2 regions of the Arthrobacter sp. PAMC 25486 genome follow, and region 2 is predicted to be linked to the other one. Evidence: predicted binding sites of a transcription regulator. Region 2 holds the regulator's gene; the other holds the start of a gene.
What was found. The regulator HrcA, encoded in region 2, represses chaperone genes, less so after heat shock. The targets are predictions, from matches to a motif close to TTNGCACTCGNNNNNNNCGAGTGCNAA.
Positions count from the first base shown of each region.

Region 1: art_RS21645 (FmdB family zinc ribbon protein) is a predicted target of HrcA. The motif match lies at 8,255-8,281, and genes of this name have one in related genera.

Region 1 is NZ_CP007595.1:2,092,595-2,102,050, forward strand. It holds gene art_RS09585 (metallophosphoesterase) at 142-999, opposite strand; gene art_RS22520 (hypothetical protein) at 1,986-2,393, shown strand; tRNA gene art_RS09600 (tRNA-Ala) at 3,066-3,138, opposite strand; gene art_RS09605 (hexameric tyrosine-coordinated heme protein) at 3,276-3,506, opposite strand; gene art_RS09615 (SDR family oxidoreductase) at 4,075-4,851, opposite strand; gene art_RS09620 (hypothetical protein) at 4,923-5,696, opposite strand; gene art_RS09625 (GNAT family N-acetyltransferase) at 5,934-6,551, opposite strand; gene galU (UTP--glucose-1-phosphate uridylyltransferase GalU) at 6,556-7,458, opposite strand; gene art_RS09635 (5-formyltetrahydrofolate cyclo-ligase) at 7,554-8,198, shown strand; gene art_RS21645 (FmdB family zinc ribbon protein) at 8,335-8,664, shown strand; gene art_RS09645 (SAF domain-containing protein) at 8,771-9,456, shown strand, end outside.
Region 2 is NZ_CP007595.1:887,450-896,749, reverse strand. It holds gene lepA (translation elongation factor 4) at 1-1,234, shown strand, start outside; gene hemW (radical SAM family heme chaperone HemW) at 1,231-2,463, shown strand; gene art_RS04205 (DUF4870 domain-containing protein) at 2,569-2,961, opposite strand; gene art_RS04200 (DUF3097 domain-containing protein) at 3,028-3,876, opposite strand; gene hrcA (heat-inducible transcriptional repressor HrcA) at 4,081-5,094, shown strand; gene dnaJ (molecular chaperone DnaJ) at 5,132-6,277, shown strand; gene art_RS04185 (16S rRNA (uracil(1498)-N(3))-methyltransferase) at 6,284-7,054, shown strand; gene art_RS04180 (GerMN domain-containing protein) at 7,082-8,089, opposite strand; gene art_RS04175 (PhoH family protein) at 8,439-9,300, shown strand, end outside.

The sequences.
Region 1 (9,456 bases), 1.2 Mb from region 2:
GACAATGTGGCCGAAGTGCGCGACCTAGTGAGGCGCCAGCCGAGCGGGATGGTGTGGCGGATCGTGATGGTTGGTGCATCGCCTGCAGCGGGTGGACCTGCGCGCCGCAGGCGATGAGTCGGTGCCAACGGAGATGTGGTGTCAGAGAAAAGGATGTGGCAGGTGAATCGGGAACGGCGTCACTTCCAGCGTCGCTAAATCGAGGTTGATCGTATTGTCCGGGTAGCGATTCATATCCAGGACGTGGACGGTGGCCCGAGTGTTTTCAAATCGTTGGGAGATGCGTTGGTGCCAGTGCCCACTGAACACGTGTAGCGGGTTCACATTCCGCACAGCGTCCGCCACAAGCGGGCGCTGTTGGTACGTCTCATGTGCAAGCTCTTCACCAAGCGGGTAGATCAAACCTGATTCAACTTTGATGCCAGCGGCCACTTCATGGGTGATCAAAATATCCACGGGCTCTTTTCCAAGCCTAGACAGATTTTCGGCGGTGATTGCTTCCTCTGGCCAAAACGTCCGACCCTCCACTCTCATGGATTTATCGATTGAGACTGCGCCGCCAAATGACGCGAAGCGCTTACCTCCCAGCGTGAAGCGATGCCCGCGCGGTGAGTAGAGAAGCTGGGAGGAGATCACTCCGAAGCCGTCTTCGTTAAGTGGCAGTTGGCGGAGCCGCGGGTGTACGTCATGATTCCCGTCCGCGAAGATCAAAATAATCCCGGATTTCTTTAGCCACCTCTTCAAAAGCCGAGTGAAGCGGTCCTCTGTTTTCGGTCCGCCTCCACTGGGCCAGAGCACGCCAAGGTCACCTGCGTGGATGATGGTTCTGTAGCCAACCTTGGCGGCTTCCCGAATCACGCGCTCTGCCCATTCGGCATCAGCATGCCAGTCGCCAGCCACCAGGATTGTGTTTTCGATGTCGATTTTTTCCATGTCCTCCATGTGTGCGGACTCTACCTCACGGTTCGCTGCAACTGACACCGCCGCATTGGCAGCCACGTCGCCTCCGTCCAGTTCACCTCTCTGCTCTCCGACAAGCCAGGCATCTTGGCCCTGTTCTCTCCGCGTTGCCGAGAAGTTCACCTACGTGCTGCCAACGTCAACCGGTTCGGCGTCGGCTCGTTCGCCTACGCGCTGTACTTCACTCCCCTGACACCGGTCGCGTTGCACAGCGCAGCGTCCTAGTAAGCGCTGCGCGCGGCGGGAGGGTCACTATGGAAGTCAAGTGGGTTGGCGGACGCAGAGAGCGCGGGAAAGAAAACGGCAGTGAGTTTTTTGCTGGACCGCGAACAGCAAGACCGCATAGCGCAGCGGGGAGCCGGCGAGTTGCAAGAAGATGTCTATGAGGGGGACGTGGGCGCGCAACGGCCGAAGAAGGCGGATCGGAAAACGGAGAGATGACTCGATCAGCAAAACATGAGAGGCGCGCCAGCGCCGACCTTGCTCACTCTTTAACATGCCCGACGTTCACGCCGCTCAAAACTTTCTCTTGTCTCGTCTTGTCACCTTGCCCACCATACTCTTTTCACCGCCACACTCACGGCCACGACTATCGCCGGCCCAACACCGTGCCAGCACGGAGAGGGCCCGCATCCGCACACATGGACTCAGACGCAGCCGGCGCCCGGTCAGCTGCACGATCTTAGGAGTTTCCTGATGCCCACCGAGCGCGAAGCCGTTCACGAATACCTGCGACTTGAATTTCACCTGGCTTCGGGTTTTATAATTCCCGAGAATCTGTGCTCGGACTGCGCGCGCCAGCTGTACTCGGTATTCACTAACCTGGAACGCTTGGAGGATCTACTCGATGAGCCAGTGCACGTTTGCCGGCATCACCTGACAGCGATCACAATTCTGAATACGAGGATGTGGGGGCCTAGCGAGCTCGTAACTGTAATCGGTGAAGACCTGGCCACCTACGGTTGGGATGGAACGCCTGGGATAGACCATGCAACGGGCTAGCCGCAAAAAATCGGAGGTGAGCCGTGAGGCTTCATGAATACCTTCACGAAGAATTGTCCAGGCTGCCTGTCCGGTTCAACCGCGCATTTGAATCCGGCGGTGAAGCGGGGGCGTTGGTCTACCTGCGCAAGCAACTCTCGATGCTGGAGCTTGTGCTCGGCGGCGATGCACCCCCGGCGTGGTTTGATCCACCGGGCTCCGTTGGCGATGAGCGATGGGACGCGCTGATCAATTCCGCGATATTGGACGTCCTCGTGGGCGCGTGGCTACCGACCCAGCCGTTACCGCAGCCGTGGTTCCCATATGCCGAAGTCGGAGAGGAGAGAGCGCCTGTCATCGCAGCAACCCCGCTAGCGCTAGCACCTGCCAACATCTTCATTCGCCGCGAAGATCTCCGTTGGCAACGTCCGACTTCGGCGCCGAGAGAATAATCCGCGTCCACATGCCGCACGCCCATGGGACCTGCCAGCTCTCCGAATAGCTTGCATGCCGATTCGTTCCATGGGCCGGTGTCCACTCCGACTCCGTAGCGGTCACCCGCTCCGCCAGCCGCAATGCCTACCGATTCGTTTCCCTGGCCGCCAGCGGTGAGGCGGCGGTGTCAACGAAGGCGATGCGTCGTACTTGAAACGTGGGCTCGCTGGCAAATATTTGGCGCAGGCCGAAAGTATCCAGCGACACATGGGCATGTAGTGGTGCATAAAAGTTGGAAGCCCCTTGGCGAACGTGGCCGGGGTGCTACTTTTTTGTTGACATACTTCCCTCCTGGAATTTAGCTCCGAATTCTTCAAGAAGCTTGGGCGTGATTCCCGCGCCGCGCAGGTCCTACCGCCCGCTACCACGGAGCCCGGCTTTCACCGCCACGCTCTTGCAATCGTGGACCGGTGCTCGCGGCCCAGAGAACAAACAATGCTCTCCCCTGGAGGCGTACCAACCGATCCGCTTGAAGACCCCTCCACCGCGCCGATAGTGTGACGTTATGACCACCAACCAGAACACCGCCCCCGCAGGCAAAGTGTTACCAAAGTGTTTATTTGAAGCAGTTCCGGGCAAGAAAATACCCCTCCGACCGGGCGTAATGCCTAGTCAGAGGGGTGTTGGGGTGGAGCTAAGGAGATTCGAACTCCTGACCTCTTCGATGCGAACGAAGCGCGCTACCAACTGCGCCATAGCCCCATGCCGGGTCCAGTAAGACCGCTGATCCCGACATTTTCCACACTAAACCCGGAATGCCCTGCAGCGCAAAAAATGAAGGTCGGGCCTCCCTGCATGACAAAAGTCTGCAGGAAACCCGCCCCTGGCGTCGATGGAAGCTACTTGCGCCAGTACTTGTTGGCTGCGGCGACAGTGGCAAACTCAATGGCAACCACATGGGCGGCCATGGTCAGGGAATCAGGACTGTTGGCATAGTCGGGGCGCAGCGCCTTACGTACATCGGCATCCGGCTGGATCGCCCCGATGCTCTTGCGTGCCAGCGTCATGGCAAGCTGCCTGCCCTCTTCAGGAGTTGCCGTAATCAAGGTGCCGCCAGGAATGAGTTCCATGAGTTTCCGCCTCCAAATGCGAAGTATTGCCACGAACTTTCAGCCTACTATATTTATTCGGTTAAAACCGTGAATAATATTTCATGTCCAGCCACGCGAACATGCCGGTGGGAAGATGCAGATATGCCCATCAAGGCGAAATCCATCAGCCACATCCGGCTGACGGTCCCCGGCATTCGACGTGACCGTTCGTTCTATGAGGCACTCCTTAAATTGGCCGGTTGCCGTTGAAATGCCGGAAGGGACGCCACCGGAAACACGAGGCCGCTCCGGACTCCTGTTCGGCGGCGTCATTTACACCATGGGCCACTCGCTTTTGGGCCTTCGACCGGTCTCCTCCGACCGTTTTGCTGAGGACCGCACAGGCCTGGATCACCTCAGCCTGGCCGTGGCCGCCAAGGCGGATCTGACGGCGGCGGCGAAGCTCCTTGATGAGCTCAACGTCAGGCACGGCGGACCCAAGAACATTGGAGACGGCTGGATTTTGGAATTCCGCGCCCCAGACAACATCGCCCTGGAAGCGTTCGCACCGAAGGAAGGCCCGGTCCCTGGTTTCAACGGCGGCCTGTTACTTCTCCGCGAGCCAGTCGCTGAATGTCTCGGTGCCAACGGCTGCATCAGGAACCAGGTTCTTTCCGGCCCGCAGGAAAGCGCCGAAGGATCCCGGCAGCGGAAGGGCCGTCACCAGCGCCTTGCTGCCCGTGGCCAACTTCCACGCATTCGCCATCTCGTGCATGCCTTGGACGGCAGGCCCTCCCGCACGGACACTGGACTTCTCCTGCCCGCCGTGCAGCGCCTGCGCCACAAGCACAGCCGCCAGATCCGCCGTCGAAATTGTCTGGAAAGAGACGCCCTTGAACGCGGGGATGATCCCCACCTTGGCGCCAGCGGCAAAGATTCCGCCCACGAGGTTGTGGAACTGCGTTGCGTAGACAACCGAGGTGGCCAGGCCCGACTGCTCGTAGCTCAGGGCCCGCGCCGCCTGCGCCTGGTAATAGCCCATGCGACACTCCCCCGCACGAACAATCGTGAGCAAGACACACCGCTGCACGCCGGCCCGGTCCGCGGCGGCCAACGTGGCCACCGACATGACGGGCAGCGCCTGGAGCGCCGCCCCGGCGCGGGCATCCATGGCTTCAACCAGCGCATCCACGCCCTTCAAGGCAGCATCGACCCCAGCACCGGTGCGGAGGTCTGCCTGCACATAGTCGGCACCTGCCACCCTCTTGTCAGCCGGCGGCAGGTGCCGGCTCAAGGAACGCACCTGGTGACCGGCTGCCACGGCATGCGCCACGACCGCACGGCCGGCAAGACCTGTTCCGCCAACTACTGCAAGCAACGTCATGTCTTCCACAGTACGCCCGCCAAGACAGCAAAACAGCCGGGCCCAAGGGACCCGGCTGTTGCAGAAAAAAGTTAGGCGCGGCGGCGCTGGAGCACGTCGTCGAGGTTATTGAGGGCGTAGTTGCTGCGTTCCGATGGTGCGGCCTTGGCAATCTCACCAGCGGCGCCCGGGACATCCGGCACGGCCGCAACACCTGCAGACCCGGAGGCAACACCAACACCGGCCTGGTCGGCCCTGATCGAGGTGCCTGCGGACTTCGGCGCCATGGGAAGATTCAACGGTTTCTCCAGGGTCAGTGCCCTGGCCGCCTTGACGTAGCCGGGCATGGGAACCTCAACGGGCTCCCACGTCTCAGCCAACGTCTGGGTGTGCGCCAGCTTGGCATCGGCGGCGCCCTTGGCAGCGACCCGCATGGCCGCGGCACGCAGTTCCTCGGCCGTCAGCGGCTTGGCTGCCGGAGTCGGCTGGGCGCCCTCGGCGCCGTCAAAAAGTGTCGTTTCCTTCGGTTCCGCAGCGGGAGCCGCCGAATCCGTGGAAGCCTGGTCCGCCGTCGCACGTGCAGCAAGGCGGGCAGCACGGCGAATGGCTTGGTCGCGCATGGCCAAGCCTCGCAGAAGGACAATGACCGCAGCAAAAAGACACAAGGACATCAGCGGAAGCGTAGCGGAGCCGATGGCAATGACGCTCAATGCCCCGGAAATACCGGCCGTCAGCAGCGCCAGGAGGCCTACAAGGGCAATCGCCGTCCGACCCCACCGAATTTTCAACGGCTGCCCGGCTGGGGGCGCGAGGGTAGAAGGTGCCGGCTCCACATGGATGTGGGCGTCGGAAGTGCTGCTTTCCATTGACGTCTCCTGCGAGTGCTGGATTGGGTGGACTGACTGCGCGTATCCAGCCACATTTCAACCCTAAAGGGGAAACATGTTGCGTCCGGCATTCTTGCCGGTGTGTCGCCTTTGGAGCGAAGAAAACCGTCATATTTGGCAGGTTCGACGTCGGATGGCCTCGCCTTCCGCTTCTGGGCCCACGCTTGCCAGGATCCCGGAAATCGCGCCAGCGATTTTTGGACCGGCAAGTGGGGACTAGCGGCGGGTGGCCAACCATCGGTCCAGAATCCCGCCGGGGACGTCCTCCGTGGTCAAGGCAAAGCTGCGGTGGTCGGCCCACCGGCCGTTGATGTGCAGGTATCGCGGGCGCAGGCCCTCATCGCGGAAGCCGAGTTTCTCGACCACGCGCAGGCTGGCGGTGTTCTCCGGGCGGATGTTGATTTCCATCCGGTGCAGCCCCAGCTGGCGAAGGCAATGGTCGGTGGCCATGGCGACGGCGGTGGGGGCGATGCCGCGCCCGGCCCGGCCTTGATCCACCCAATACCCCAGGGTGGCGGACATGGCCGAGCCCCACATGATGGAGGACACCGTCAGCTGGCCCACGATGGCCGGCTTGGGCTGGTTCGGCAGGCGTTCGGTAATGATGAACGGCAGCGCACTTCCCTCACGCGCCTGCTGGTTCAAGACCCGAACCATGCCACCGTAGGTGGGCAGCTGGCCCTGCCCCGCAGGGTTGGACGCCTCCCACGGCTCCAGCCAGGCCGCGTTGCGGGTGCGCACCCGCGTCCACTCCGCCTTGTCGCGAAGCTTGATGGGGCGCAGAAGCAAATCACCGCATTCTAGAGTCACCGGCCAGATGGCCTGCCCCCACACGACACTAGACCTTGAGGCTGGCGGTGAACTCGCCCAACCACTCGCGCAGGTCTGCGCCGAGCTCGTCATTTTCGCAGCCCAGGGTGACGACTGCCTTGAGGTAGCTGAGCTTGTCGCCGGTGTCGTAACGACGGCCGGAGAACACCACACCGTACACACCGCCGCCTTCGCCTTCCATGTTGGCCAGGGTCTGCAGGGCATCGGTGAGCTGAATTTCGTCGCCGCGTCCCGGAGGGGTGTTTTCAAGAACCTCAAACACTGCCGGGTGCAGGACGTAGCGGCCAATGACGGCCAGGTTTGACGGCGCTTCCTCCACCGAGGGCTTCTCCACCAGCTGGTTGATGCGGACATAGTTTTCGCCCTCGATGGCGCTCATGTCGGCACAGCCGTAGGAGGAGATCTTGTCCTGGGGCACCTCGATCAGCGCGATGACGGAGCCGCCGGTGCGTTCCTGCACCTCGATCATGGTGGTGAGCAGTTCATCGCGTTCATCGATCAGGTCATCGCCAAGCAGGACGGCGAACGGCTCGTCGCCCACGTGGGTCTTGGCGCGCAGCACTGCGTGGCCCAGGCCCTTGGGGTCGCCCTGGCGGACGTAATGAATCTCACCGAGTTCGGTGGCGTGCTGGATGGCGGCGAGACGCTCGGTGTCGCCCTTTGCCTCAAGCAGCTGCTCGGTCACGGGGACGCGGTCAAAGTGGTCTTCGAGGGCGCGCTTGTTGCGCCCGGTGATCATCAAAACATCGGTGAGGCCTGCGCTGACGGCTTCCTGCACCACATACTGGATGGCAGGCTTGTCAACGACGGGCAGCATTTCTTTGGGCATCGCCTTGGTTGCGGGCAGGAAACGCGTTCCCAAACCGGCTGCGGGGATAACCGCCTTGCGTACATGCTTTGCAGAAGTCATGCCCCAAGGGTATCTGATCGGGCGGACAAACCCGCGATATCGTTGCCTGTACAGCCACCATGCCCCTTGACAGGATGCCGTGCAGACAGGACGCCATGAACTCACTTAGCAAAACCGCATGGCGTGCGCGCCTGCGAGGACAGCGGGCCGCAGCCGTCGAAGCCTCACGGCAGCAGGCCGTGGCTGGCCTGACCCGCGTTGGGCTGGACTGGTTCAGGGCGCTTTTGGCTGCCAGGGAAGCGGACGACGGCGGACCGGCAGTATGTGCCTACATTTCCATGGGCAGCGAACCACCAACAGGGCCCCTCCTTGCCGCGCTGCATGCGGCCGGCTGCGCGGTCTACGTTCCGGTCTGCGAGCCCGGCTTTCAGCTGGGCTGGGTCCGCTGGTTCCCGGGCGTGGACATGGCCAGGAGCCGCTTTGCCCCCGTCCTGGAACCTGTTGGCGAGCGGTTTCCCTACACCCAGTTGGGCCAGGTCCTGGCGGTGCTTGTTCCGGCACTGGCAGTGGACGGATCGGGTACCCGGATGGGTCAAGGGGGCGGCTATTACGACAGGTTCCTGGCCGGGGTTGGCACTCCCCCGGCAGGGCCAACCGCCTTGGTTCCTGTGGCCGCCGTCGTGCATGTCAATGAAGTATTTGCGGCGGGGATGCTGCCGCGGGATCCCCTCGACATCCCGGTTGAGTTTGCGCTGACTCCCGGCGGAATGCAGCGACTGGGCACACCGGCGGCGCCATGACTGGGCGGGCGGGAATGAGCGGGCGCCAGAAGGCGTTTTAGCATACGGTGCTAGAATTGGCACTCGGGACCATGGACTGCCAGACCCCTTGGCGGCAGTCGCACGGTCCCCACGCATGTATCCAGGAGGAAACCCAGTGCCCACTTACGCTTACGCCTGCAAGGATTGCGGCCACGCCTTTGACATTCAGCAGTCATTCAGCGACGACTCCCTGACGGTTTGCCCGGAATGCCGGGGAGCCCTGCGTAAGAAGTTCAACTCGGTGGGCGTTGTGTTCAAGGGATCCGGCTTCTACCGCACAGATTCACGCGCGGCCTCCAGCTCCGTTCCCGCCGCCACCGGCACCACGGCCGCGCCGGCAGCTTCAGCGTCCGGTTCAACTGCCTCCAGCGGGGCGCCGGCAACATCGTCAGCATCAGCATCGTCAGAGAGCAAGTCCACCGCGTCGGCCGGTGCCTCGAAGTAGCTTTTACGCTGCTTTCATTCCCCCACAGCGTCAGCTGCTGAGGGTCTTGTCCACGAACTGCAAAAGACCCCTTTCGCCGGGCCTTGCGGGCCCATAGCGTGGGCTCATGAAGACTCGAGCAGCCACTCAGGGACCGCCCTCCTATCCGGGGCCGGCGTGGCGTTCGCAACTCTGGCCGGGCGGCTCTCCCCCGACCACACCAATGCAAAAACTGTCCCGTTGGACCGCCCGGCACAGGCGCTTCCTGGCCGCATTGCTGCTGTGCCTGGCTGCTGCCATTGCCGTCCAGCAGCTCACCCCGGCCAGTCCGCCGACCACCACAGTCATGGTGGCTGCTCGGGACTTGCCGGCCGGGCATCCCCTGGGCCAAGGCGATGTGTTGGCCACTTCTGTCAGTCCCCGCATGGTGCCCGACGGCGTATTGGTTCAGGCCGCAACCTGGAACGGTCGCCAGCTCTCTGGACCGCTCCGGCGCGGGGAGGTGCTGACAGACGCCTCACTGCTGGGCAGTGGTCTCTTGATTGGTGCTGCGTCCGGCAGCCAGGCCGTGCCCATCCGTCTCAGCGATCCCTCAACACTTGCCCTGTTGCGGCAGGGGCAGCTCGTCTCAGTAGTGCTCAGCACCAGCCTGGGGCTGGACGGGCCGACCACCAACGAGGTGCTTGCAGAGAACGTCCCAGTGCTCTGGACACCCGCCCTGGCCCAGAGCGGCGGGCTGCTGCCGGCGCAGGAAAATGAGGGAATACTGGTTGTCGCGGCCACACCCGCCCAGGCCGTTCAGCTGGCGGGAGC
Region 2 (9,300 bases):
GATCTTTGACTCCGTCTACGACACCTACCGAGGCGTGGTCACCTACGTCCGTGTCATCGACGGCAGCCTGAGCCCGCGCGAGAAGATTCAGATGATGTCCACCCGCGCCACGCACGAGCTTCTGGAAATTGGTGTCAGCTCCCCGGAGCCCAAGCCGTCCAAGGGCCTCGGCGTTGGTGAGGTGGGCTACCTGATCACGGGTGTGAAGGACGTGCGCCTGTCCAAGGTGGGCGACACCGTCACCACGTTCCACAAGCCGGCTGCCGAGGCGCTGGCCGGCTACCACGAAGCCAAACCCATGGTTTTCTCCGGCCTGTATCCGCTGGACGGCACGGATTACCCGGTGCTGCGTGATGCGCTGGAAAAGCTCATGCTCAACGACGCCGCACTGGTCTACGAACCCGAGACCTCCGCCGCCTTGGGCTTTGGTTTCCGTGTCGGTTTCCTTGGCCTGCTGCACCTGGAGATCACCCGCGAACGCCTCGAGCGCGAGCACAACCTTGACCTGATCTCCACAGCCCCCAACGTGGAATACGAGGTGACGCTGGAAGACAAAAAGGTCGTCCACGTCACCAACCCCAGCGAATACCCCACGGGCAAAATCGCCGAGGTTCGCGAGCCCATGGTTGCCGCCACGATCCTTGCGCCCACCGAGTTTGTCGGCGCCATCATGGAGCTGTGCCAGACCCGACGCGGCATCCTTGGCGGCATGGACTACCTTTCAGAGGACCGGGTGGAGATCCGCTACCGCCTGCCCTTGGCCGAGATCGTGTTCGACTTCTTCGACATCCTCAAGTCCAAGACCCGCGGCTACGGCTCCCTCGATTGGAAGGCCGACGGCGATCAGGTCGCCGACCTTGTCAAGGTCGACATCATGCTCCAGGGCGAGCAGGTTGATGCGTTCAGCGCCATCACACACCGCGACAAGGCCTACGCCTACGGTGTCATGATGACGGGCAAGCTGCGCGAGCTCATTCCGCGCCAGCAGTTCGAGGTGCCCATCCAGGCGGCCATTGGTGCCCGGATCATCGCCCGCGAGAACATCCGTGCCATCCGCAAGGACGTCCTGGCCAAGTGCTACGGCGGTGACATCTCCCGTAAGCGCAAGCTGCTGGAGAAGCAGAAGGAAGGCAAGAAGCGTATGAAGATGGTGGGCCGCGTGGAGGTCCCCCAGGAAGCCTTCATCGCTGCACTGTCCTCTGAAGAGCCGGCAAAGGACAAGTCAAAGAAGTGACCCCCAGCGTTTTGCCCCTCGGGGACCCGGCTCCGGCCGACGGTGTCCTGCCCGCGCAGGCCGCCGTCGGCGCTGCCGAACGCAAGTTCAGCCTGTACGCGCACATCCCGTTTTGTGCCGTGCGCTGCGGCTACTGCGACTTCAACACCTACACGGCCACCGAACTGGGTGGCGGCGCCTCCCAGGCCGCCTACGCCGAAACGGCTGTGCGAGAGGTGGAATTTGCCGCCCGCGCCATGGTTGCCTCCGGACTCCCGGAGCGCAAGCTGAGCACAGTGTTCTTTGGCGGAGGCACCCCAACCCTTTTGCCTGCCAGTGACCTCACCCGCATCCTGGGATCCGCCGTCGAACAGTGGGGCCTTGAACCAGGCGCAGAAGTCACCACAGAGGCCAACCCCGACTCCGTCACCAAGGAGTCGCTGCAGGAGCTGTTCGACGGCGGTTTCACCCGTGTGTCCTTTGGCATGCAGTCGGCCGTGCCGCACGTCCTGAAGGTGCTGGACCGCACCCACAACCCCGAAAAGGTGCCGCAGGCGGTTGCCTGGGCGCGTGAGGTCGGCCTGAAGGTGAGCGTCGATCTGATTTACGGCACGCCGGGGGAGAGCTTTGCCGACTGGGAAACATCGGTGCGCACGGCCCTGAGCTACGAACCCGACCACATTTCCGCATACTCGCTGATTGTTGAAGAGGGCACCAAACTGGCGGCGCAAATCCGTCGCGGGCAGGTGCCCAACATTGACGACGACGACCATGCCGCCAAATACGAGCTCGCCGACGCACTCTTCCAAGCGGCGGGACTGTCCTGGTACGAGGTCAGCAACTGGGCACGCACCCCCGAGGACGCCTGCCAGCACAACCTTGCGTACTGGCGCGGGGACGATTGGTGGGGGATCGGACCCGGGGCACACTCGCACATGGGCGGCGTGCGCTGGTGGAACGTCAAGCACCCAACTGCCTACGCCAACCGACTGGACAAGGGCGAATCGCCTGCCGCGGGCCGCGAAACCCTCGATGCCGACACGCGGGAACTTGAACGCATCATGCTCACGTCCCGACTCTCAGAAGGCCTGGCGACCAGCACCCTGTCACCTGCGGCACGAAAAGCCGTTGCCGGGCTCATCGCCCAAGAACTCGTTGACCCGGTCAAGGCCTTTGCCGGCACCTTGGTGCTGACCCTGAAGGGCCGGCTCCTGGGCGACGCGGTAACCCGCGCCCTCCTGGTGGACTGATCCTCACCTGAACGAACAACTGACCCTCCCCGCCGGCACCCTAACCTCGTACCTCGGCCAGGGAACCCCACCGGCGGGGAGGGTCAGTTGTTTAGAGCGCGGGCGTTACTTGAGCCAGCGCAGGTTCAGGGCGTAGCGAAACGGCTGGCCCTTGTTGACCTGCACGGCGCCGATGACCGAGAAAACTGTCAGGAAGATCCACACCAGCAGGGCCAGCATCGAAAAAATAGTGGCGATTTGCGGGTTGAAGAACACGAACACCAGTGCCAGCACGTTCAGTGCCGCGGCCAGCAGCGTGGGTGGCAGGGTGAAGTTCAGTGCCTCGAGTGATTCCTGAGCGGTAAACCGGCCGCGCGGTGCCACATATTTACGGATGAAGTATGACGGAACGCAGCCCAGAATACCGCCGCAGTGGGACAGGAATGCCCATTGCTTGTCTTCTGACGGGGTGAGCGGCGGTTGGGGCGCTCCATCGGTCTGGGTTGCCGGGTGACTCACAATGATGGGCCTTTCAACGTGCTCCACAAGAAAAAGATTGGCCCGAAATTGCTCCGGCCACTCTCCCTAGGATACTGGTGCCGTGAGGAAATCTATGACTTCCTCAACCCGCCCCAGCAGGGACGGCTCCAGATCGGCATAGGAATCGACCCGGGACAACAGCCGCTGCCAGCCGAGCCCCACATCCTCGGGGGTCGTGTGGGGCCAACCGAAGGCCTTGAGGATTCCCAGCTTCCACTCCATTGTTCGCGGGATAACGGGCCAGGCCGGGATGCCCAGGGTGGACGGCTTGATGGCCTGCCACACATCAACATAGGGGTGCCCCACCACCAGCACATTCCGGCTCAACCCGGGCGTCGCCATGAGCTTGCTCACAATGCGTGATTCCTTGGAGCCCGGCACCAGGTGGTCCACCAGGATGCCCAGCCGCCGTGTGGGTCCGGGGGAGAACGCGGCCACGGCGGCGGACAGGTCGTCGATCCCGCGCAGCGGCTCCACCACGATCCCTTCCACCCGCAGGTCATCACCCCAGACCTTCTCCACGAGCTCGGCGTCGTGCTTTCCCTCTACCCAGATGCGGCTCGCCTTGGCCACTTTGGCGCGGGTGTCGGCTACTTTCACCGAGCCGGAGGCGGTGCGCAGTGTTTGCGCTGCGGCAACCTTCACCGGAGCAATCAGCTCCACCGGCTCGCCCTCGAGCAGAAAGCCGAAGCCGAGCGGGAAGGCACGGATTTTCTCCCGCCGGTCCGCCAGCTCCACTATGTGCATGCCACCGGTTTTTTCCAGCCGCACGACGGCGCCAACCCACCCGGTTGCGACGTCCTCCACCACGAGGCCGGCACGCGCCTCCACCTTGGGCAGCACCCGGGCTGCCGGTGCGCTGAGATCCTGGGGGCCCCACTGGTTGAATTGCACTAAAAACCTGACTCTTGCTCGTCGGCGCAACGCTCTTGGCGAACGCTGCAGGGTGAAAATCCATGCTAACCGGTGAAGTGGCATCGGGCCGTGCATCCCGCGCCATGGGCCGCTCAGGAGGGTCGGCGCAAAAAGTATTAGACTTAGCAGTTGATTGGGTAGAGTGCCAATATAGCGCTGCGTCATTGATAGGAGGTGTCAGGCATGAGTGAACCACGGAAATTGGAAGTCCTTCGGGCCATAGTTGAAGATTACGTCCACACGCGTGAACCTGTCGGCTCCAAAGCTCTGGTGGAACGGCACCACCTGGGCGTCTCCAGCGCCACGATCCGCAACGACATGGCCGCGCTGGAAGAAGAAGGGCTCATCACCGCCCCGCACACCAGTTCCGGGCGCATCCCCACTGACAAGGGCTACCGTCTCTTCGTTGACCAGCTCTCCAGTGTCAAGCCGCTCTCGGCCGCTGAGAGACGTGCCATCTCGGTGCTGCTGGAAGGCTCCACGGACTTGGACGATGTCCTGGAACGCACGGTGCGCGCCTTGGCCCAACTGACCCACCAGGTGGCCGTTGTGCAATACCCCCGCTCCGGCGACGCCGTGGTGCGGCACATAGAATTTGTCTCCCTGGCAGCCCGACAGGTGCTTGTGGTGCTGATTCTTGCCTCCGGCAAGGTTGAACAAAATGTGATTGACGTCGGGGTCAACCTTGACGACGCCGAACTGGCAACACTGCGCCAAGTCTTCCTCTCCGCCCTTCACGGCATGGCTGTGGTCAGCCTGGCCGACGCCGTGGCCCGCATTCCAGCGTCCGTGCCGCCGGCCGAGCAGGCTCCGGCAGCGAGGCTCGCCCAAGGCTTGGCGCTGCTGGCCCGCAACGCCCGTGAAGACCGCATCGTCATGGCCGGTACCGCAAATCTTGCCCGCTCCAATAACGATTTCCCGCTGAGCATCGGGCCCGTCCTCGACGCGCTGGAGGAGCAGGTGGTGCTGCTGCGCCTCCTGGAGGCCATGGCACAGGATTCCCTGGGTATGGCAGTGGTCATCGGCAGGGAGAATCCGCACGATTCATTGGCCGAGGCATCGGTCGTGGCCAGCAGCTACGGACCCGGCGAGGGGGCCAAGCTGGGCATTGTGGGACCCACCCGTATGGACTACCCCAACACCATGTCAAGCGTGCGCGCAGTGGCACAATACCTATCACGAATCTTGGCCGGCTAAACGGCCGCCGTTTCACTATTTACAAGAGAGCAACATTTTGAGCAACCATTACGACGCCCTGGGCGTTTCACGCGACGCCACTCCCGAGGAAATCAAGAAGGCTTACCGCAAGCTTGCCCGGAAGCTGCACCCGGACGTCAACGACGCCGCGGACGCACAGGACCGCTTCAAGGCCGTTACACACGCCTATGAGGTGCTATCCGACCCGCAGAAGCGCCGCGTCTACGACACCACCGGCAATGAAAACGGCAACGACAACGGTGCCGGCGCCAGCAACTTCGGTGGCGACGGCTTTGCGTTCCAGGACATCTTTGAGACGTTCTTCGGCGGGGGTGGCGGCGGTGGCGGGGGCGGCGGCCGCGGCCCGGCCTCACGCACCCGGCGCGGCCAGGACGCACTGATCACGGTTCGCGTGGAATTGCGTGAAGCCGTGTTCGGAGTCAACAAGAAGCTTGAAATCGACACGGCCATCACGTGCCCCACCTGCGACGGCAGCTGCTGCCGCCCCGGCACGCACCCCACCACGTGTGACGTTTGCCATGGCAGCGGCCAGATCCAGCGCCCCATGCGCTCCATCCTGGGCAACGTCATGACCCTGGCCACCTGCAACTCCTGCCAAGGCTTCGGCACCATGATCATCGACCCCTGCAACGAATGCATGGGCGAGGGGCGCATCCGCCACCGCCGCACACTGACCATCAAGGTCCCGGCCGGCGTGAGCACAGGCACCCGCATCCAACTGTCCGGGCAGGGCGAAGCGGGTCCCGCCGGCGGCCCCTCCGGTGACCTCTACGTGGAGATGAAGGTCAACAACGACCCCGCCTTCCTGCGCGAGGGCGACGACCTGCACGCCACCCTGAGCGTGCCCATGACGGCGGCCGCACTCGGCACCGAACTCACCTTTGAAACGTTCGACGGCGAACAGCCCGTCAGCATCAAGCCCGGCACCCAGGCCGGTGAGGTCATCAACCTGCGCGGCCTGGGTGTGACGCACCTGCGCGGATTCGGCCGTGGCGACATGAAGGTGCACATCCACGTGGAAACGCCCACCAAGCCCGACGCCGCCCAGGAGGAACTGCTCAAGCAGCTCGCCGCACTGCGTGGGGAAACCTTCTCGGAAGGCAAACTTGTCAGCAGCGGCGGCATGTTCGCCAAGCTCCGTGACAAGCTCGGCAACTTCTAGGCCCGCATGAGCAACCCAGTCTTTTACGCCGGCTCCGCGGCGCTGGCCGGACTCGTCCCCGGTGCCGTCTTTACCCTCGACGGGGCCGAAGGGCGCCATGCCACCACCGTCAAGCGGCTCGCCGCGGGTGAGCCGGTTGACGTGTGCGACGGCGGAGGGCTGCGTTTGGTCTGCACCGTCAGCCACGCTGAAAAGGGTTCGCTGACGGTGGCCGTCCAGACGGTGCTCCAGGAGCCTGCACCGGCCATCACCTTCACCTTGATCCAGGCACTGGCCAAGGGGGACAGGGACGAGCTGGCCATTGAGACAGCCACCGAACTGGGCATTGACGCGGTGCTGCCGTGGCAGGCTGAACGCTCCATTGTGCGCTGGAAGCTGGACAAGACCGTGAAGGGCCCCGAAAAGTGGCGCCAGGTGGTGACTGCCGCCGCCAAACAGGCGCGCCGGGCAACGGTTCCCACGGTCGGGGCCCTCGTGGGGACGGCAGGGGTGTGCGAGCAGATAGCCGCAGCCGGGCTGGCCTTGATTTTGCATGAAGATGCCACCGACCCGGTGGCCGAGGTGGCACGCCACTGGCAGGACTCCCGGGCGGCGGATGCTGCGCCCGGCACGGTGCTGTTGATCGTGGGTCCGGAAGGCGGCATGAGCGCAGCGGAAGTTGCCGCGTTCACGGCAGCCGGCGCCAAGACCGCCCTGCTGGGCCACCATGTCCTGCGCTCATCGACCGCCGGACCGGCCGCCGTCGTACTTCTCAGCCAACAGCTGGGCCGCTGGTAAGCACGTTAAACAGTCCCGGCAGCCGGACTATTTAACGTTCTGTCCGGCAATCCTGACCATTTTGGTGTCCACGCCCAACCTCTTGCCGGGTGCCTGGGGATCGTCAAGGAACACCGAGAGCTGATAGGCACCAGGCGGCGGGATCAGCGAAAAACTAAAGTTGCCCAACTCATTGGGACCCTCCGGAATGGCCACAGTTCCATTCAGGTATTCCTCACCGACCGTGTCATTGCTGACCTTGGCCAGCGACCAGCTCAGATTTCCGGTGGGGGAGATGCCCTGCCCCTCAACCTTCAACGGCAGAGTTTTGTATGTGGCGTCGTTGGAGGGATCGATGATCCACACGGGGGCCACGAGAGAAGCGTCGCGGGTCAAAGGCTTGTCCAAGGATACGTGGCCAAAGGCGTCGTAGCCTGTGTGCCCGTCCACCAGCACCGAAACCTGGATGGAGGAGCTGGTGTCGACGAGACCGGCCATGGCAGCTGCCGCCGTCGCCGTATACACCAGTTGGGCGATGGACCGCTTGGCAATACCCTCATCCACCTTCTGGCCGAACGCGTCCGCTGAAACATCAACCGTGATCACATTTTTGGCGGAAATTGAGGCACCCAGGCGTGAGGGGCTGTTCCACAATGAGAAGTAGTCAGGATCGTTGGGCTTGCTGCTCATCATGGTGCGCAGGGCAGCCACCATGGGATCGTCGGTCGACTTCGACGGAAAAAATTCGCGGTACAGGAACACATCGTCATTGCTGCGTCCCAGCCAGTACACGGGCAACGTCTGTGAGGCGGTGGCAGTCTCGAGCGGGGCATCGGTAACCAAGGCAGAAGAGGATGTGGTGGAACTGGCTGGCATGGTCGCATCGCCCTCGCCTGTGCCGTCCGAGGTGCAGCCGGCAAGTGCCAGCGACAGGGAAAGGCCAAGGATCGCGAAACGGTCAACCATGCGCAGGCGTTCCACGGTGCGGCGCTCCCGACGGCTCACATCAGCGCAGACGGCGTGCCGTCTTGACGGTGCGGGGGAGAAAGCAGGCATGGGGTGGGGCTCTCGCTCATCTGGTCTTCGTTCAGCCGGCCGCAGCTCTCTGCGTTTGCCGATGGTCAGGTGGCGTTCATCAGTATCCCCACAAGACTTTCGAACACCTCTAGCTTGGCACAGCCACAGGCCCGAATGCTGCGAAAATGTGCTGTTGGCAATGAACTGAAACCGTATCGAAACACTTGTGTCACAGGATGGGCCAAAGATGCGCTGACGGCTTAACCGGTATATGGGTCCCGCCGGTGAAGGAGTGCACTAGAATTTATGGAACACAGCATTACTGGAATTCCGGAAATATATTCCGGTGGCGTCAAGGAGAGATTTCAGGCCGGTCCAGGCCGAACTTATGGCAGAGACAACAGCACACCGCCCTGATGCATACCCCGATGAGGGGCCCGGGCGGCACTTCCCGCATTCCGTGGACGGCACGCGTACAGAAGTGGTGCACTTTCTCTCCACCGAGCAAATGGTCGCTACCCTTGGTGCCGAAGACGAAGGTTTACGGATTGTTGAAAACCTTTATCCCGATGTCAGCTTTCTGGCACGCGGCAATGTCTTGACCATGACCGGTCCTTCCTCCGTGGTTCCGCGCATCATGCACCTTATGGAAGAAGCGCGCGGCATGGTGGCCCGCAACAACACCATGAATGCGGCCGTGTGGGAACAATTGGTGGCGATGCTCAAGAGCCGCCCGGATTCCCCTGCCGTGGACATACTCAGCTATGACATTCTCTCCAGCAGGGGACGGACCATCAGGCCCAAGACGGCCAACCAAAAAGAGTATGTTGACGCCATCGACCGCAACACCGTGGTTTTTGGCATAGGACCGGCCGGCACCGGAAAAACGTACCTGGCCATGGCCAAGGCCGTCCAGGCGCTGCAGCACAAGGAAGTCAGCCGGATCATCCTGACCCGTCCGGCCGTTGAGGCAGGGGAACGCCTCGGCTTCCTGCCCGGAACCCTCAACGACAAGATTGACCCGTATCTGCGCCCGCTGTACGACGCCCTGCACGACATGATGGATCCCGAAACCATCCCCAGGCTCATGGCGGCAGGCACCATAGAAGTTGCTCCACTGGCGTATATGCGCGGGCGGACACTCAACGATGCCTTCATAATTTTGGATGAAGCACAGAACACCACGCCGGAACAGATGAAAATGTTCCTGACACGTCTTGGCTTTGGTTCCAAGATCGTCGTCACCGGCG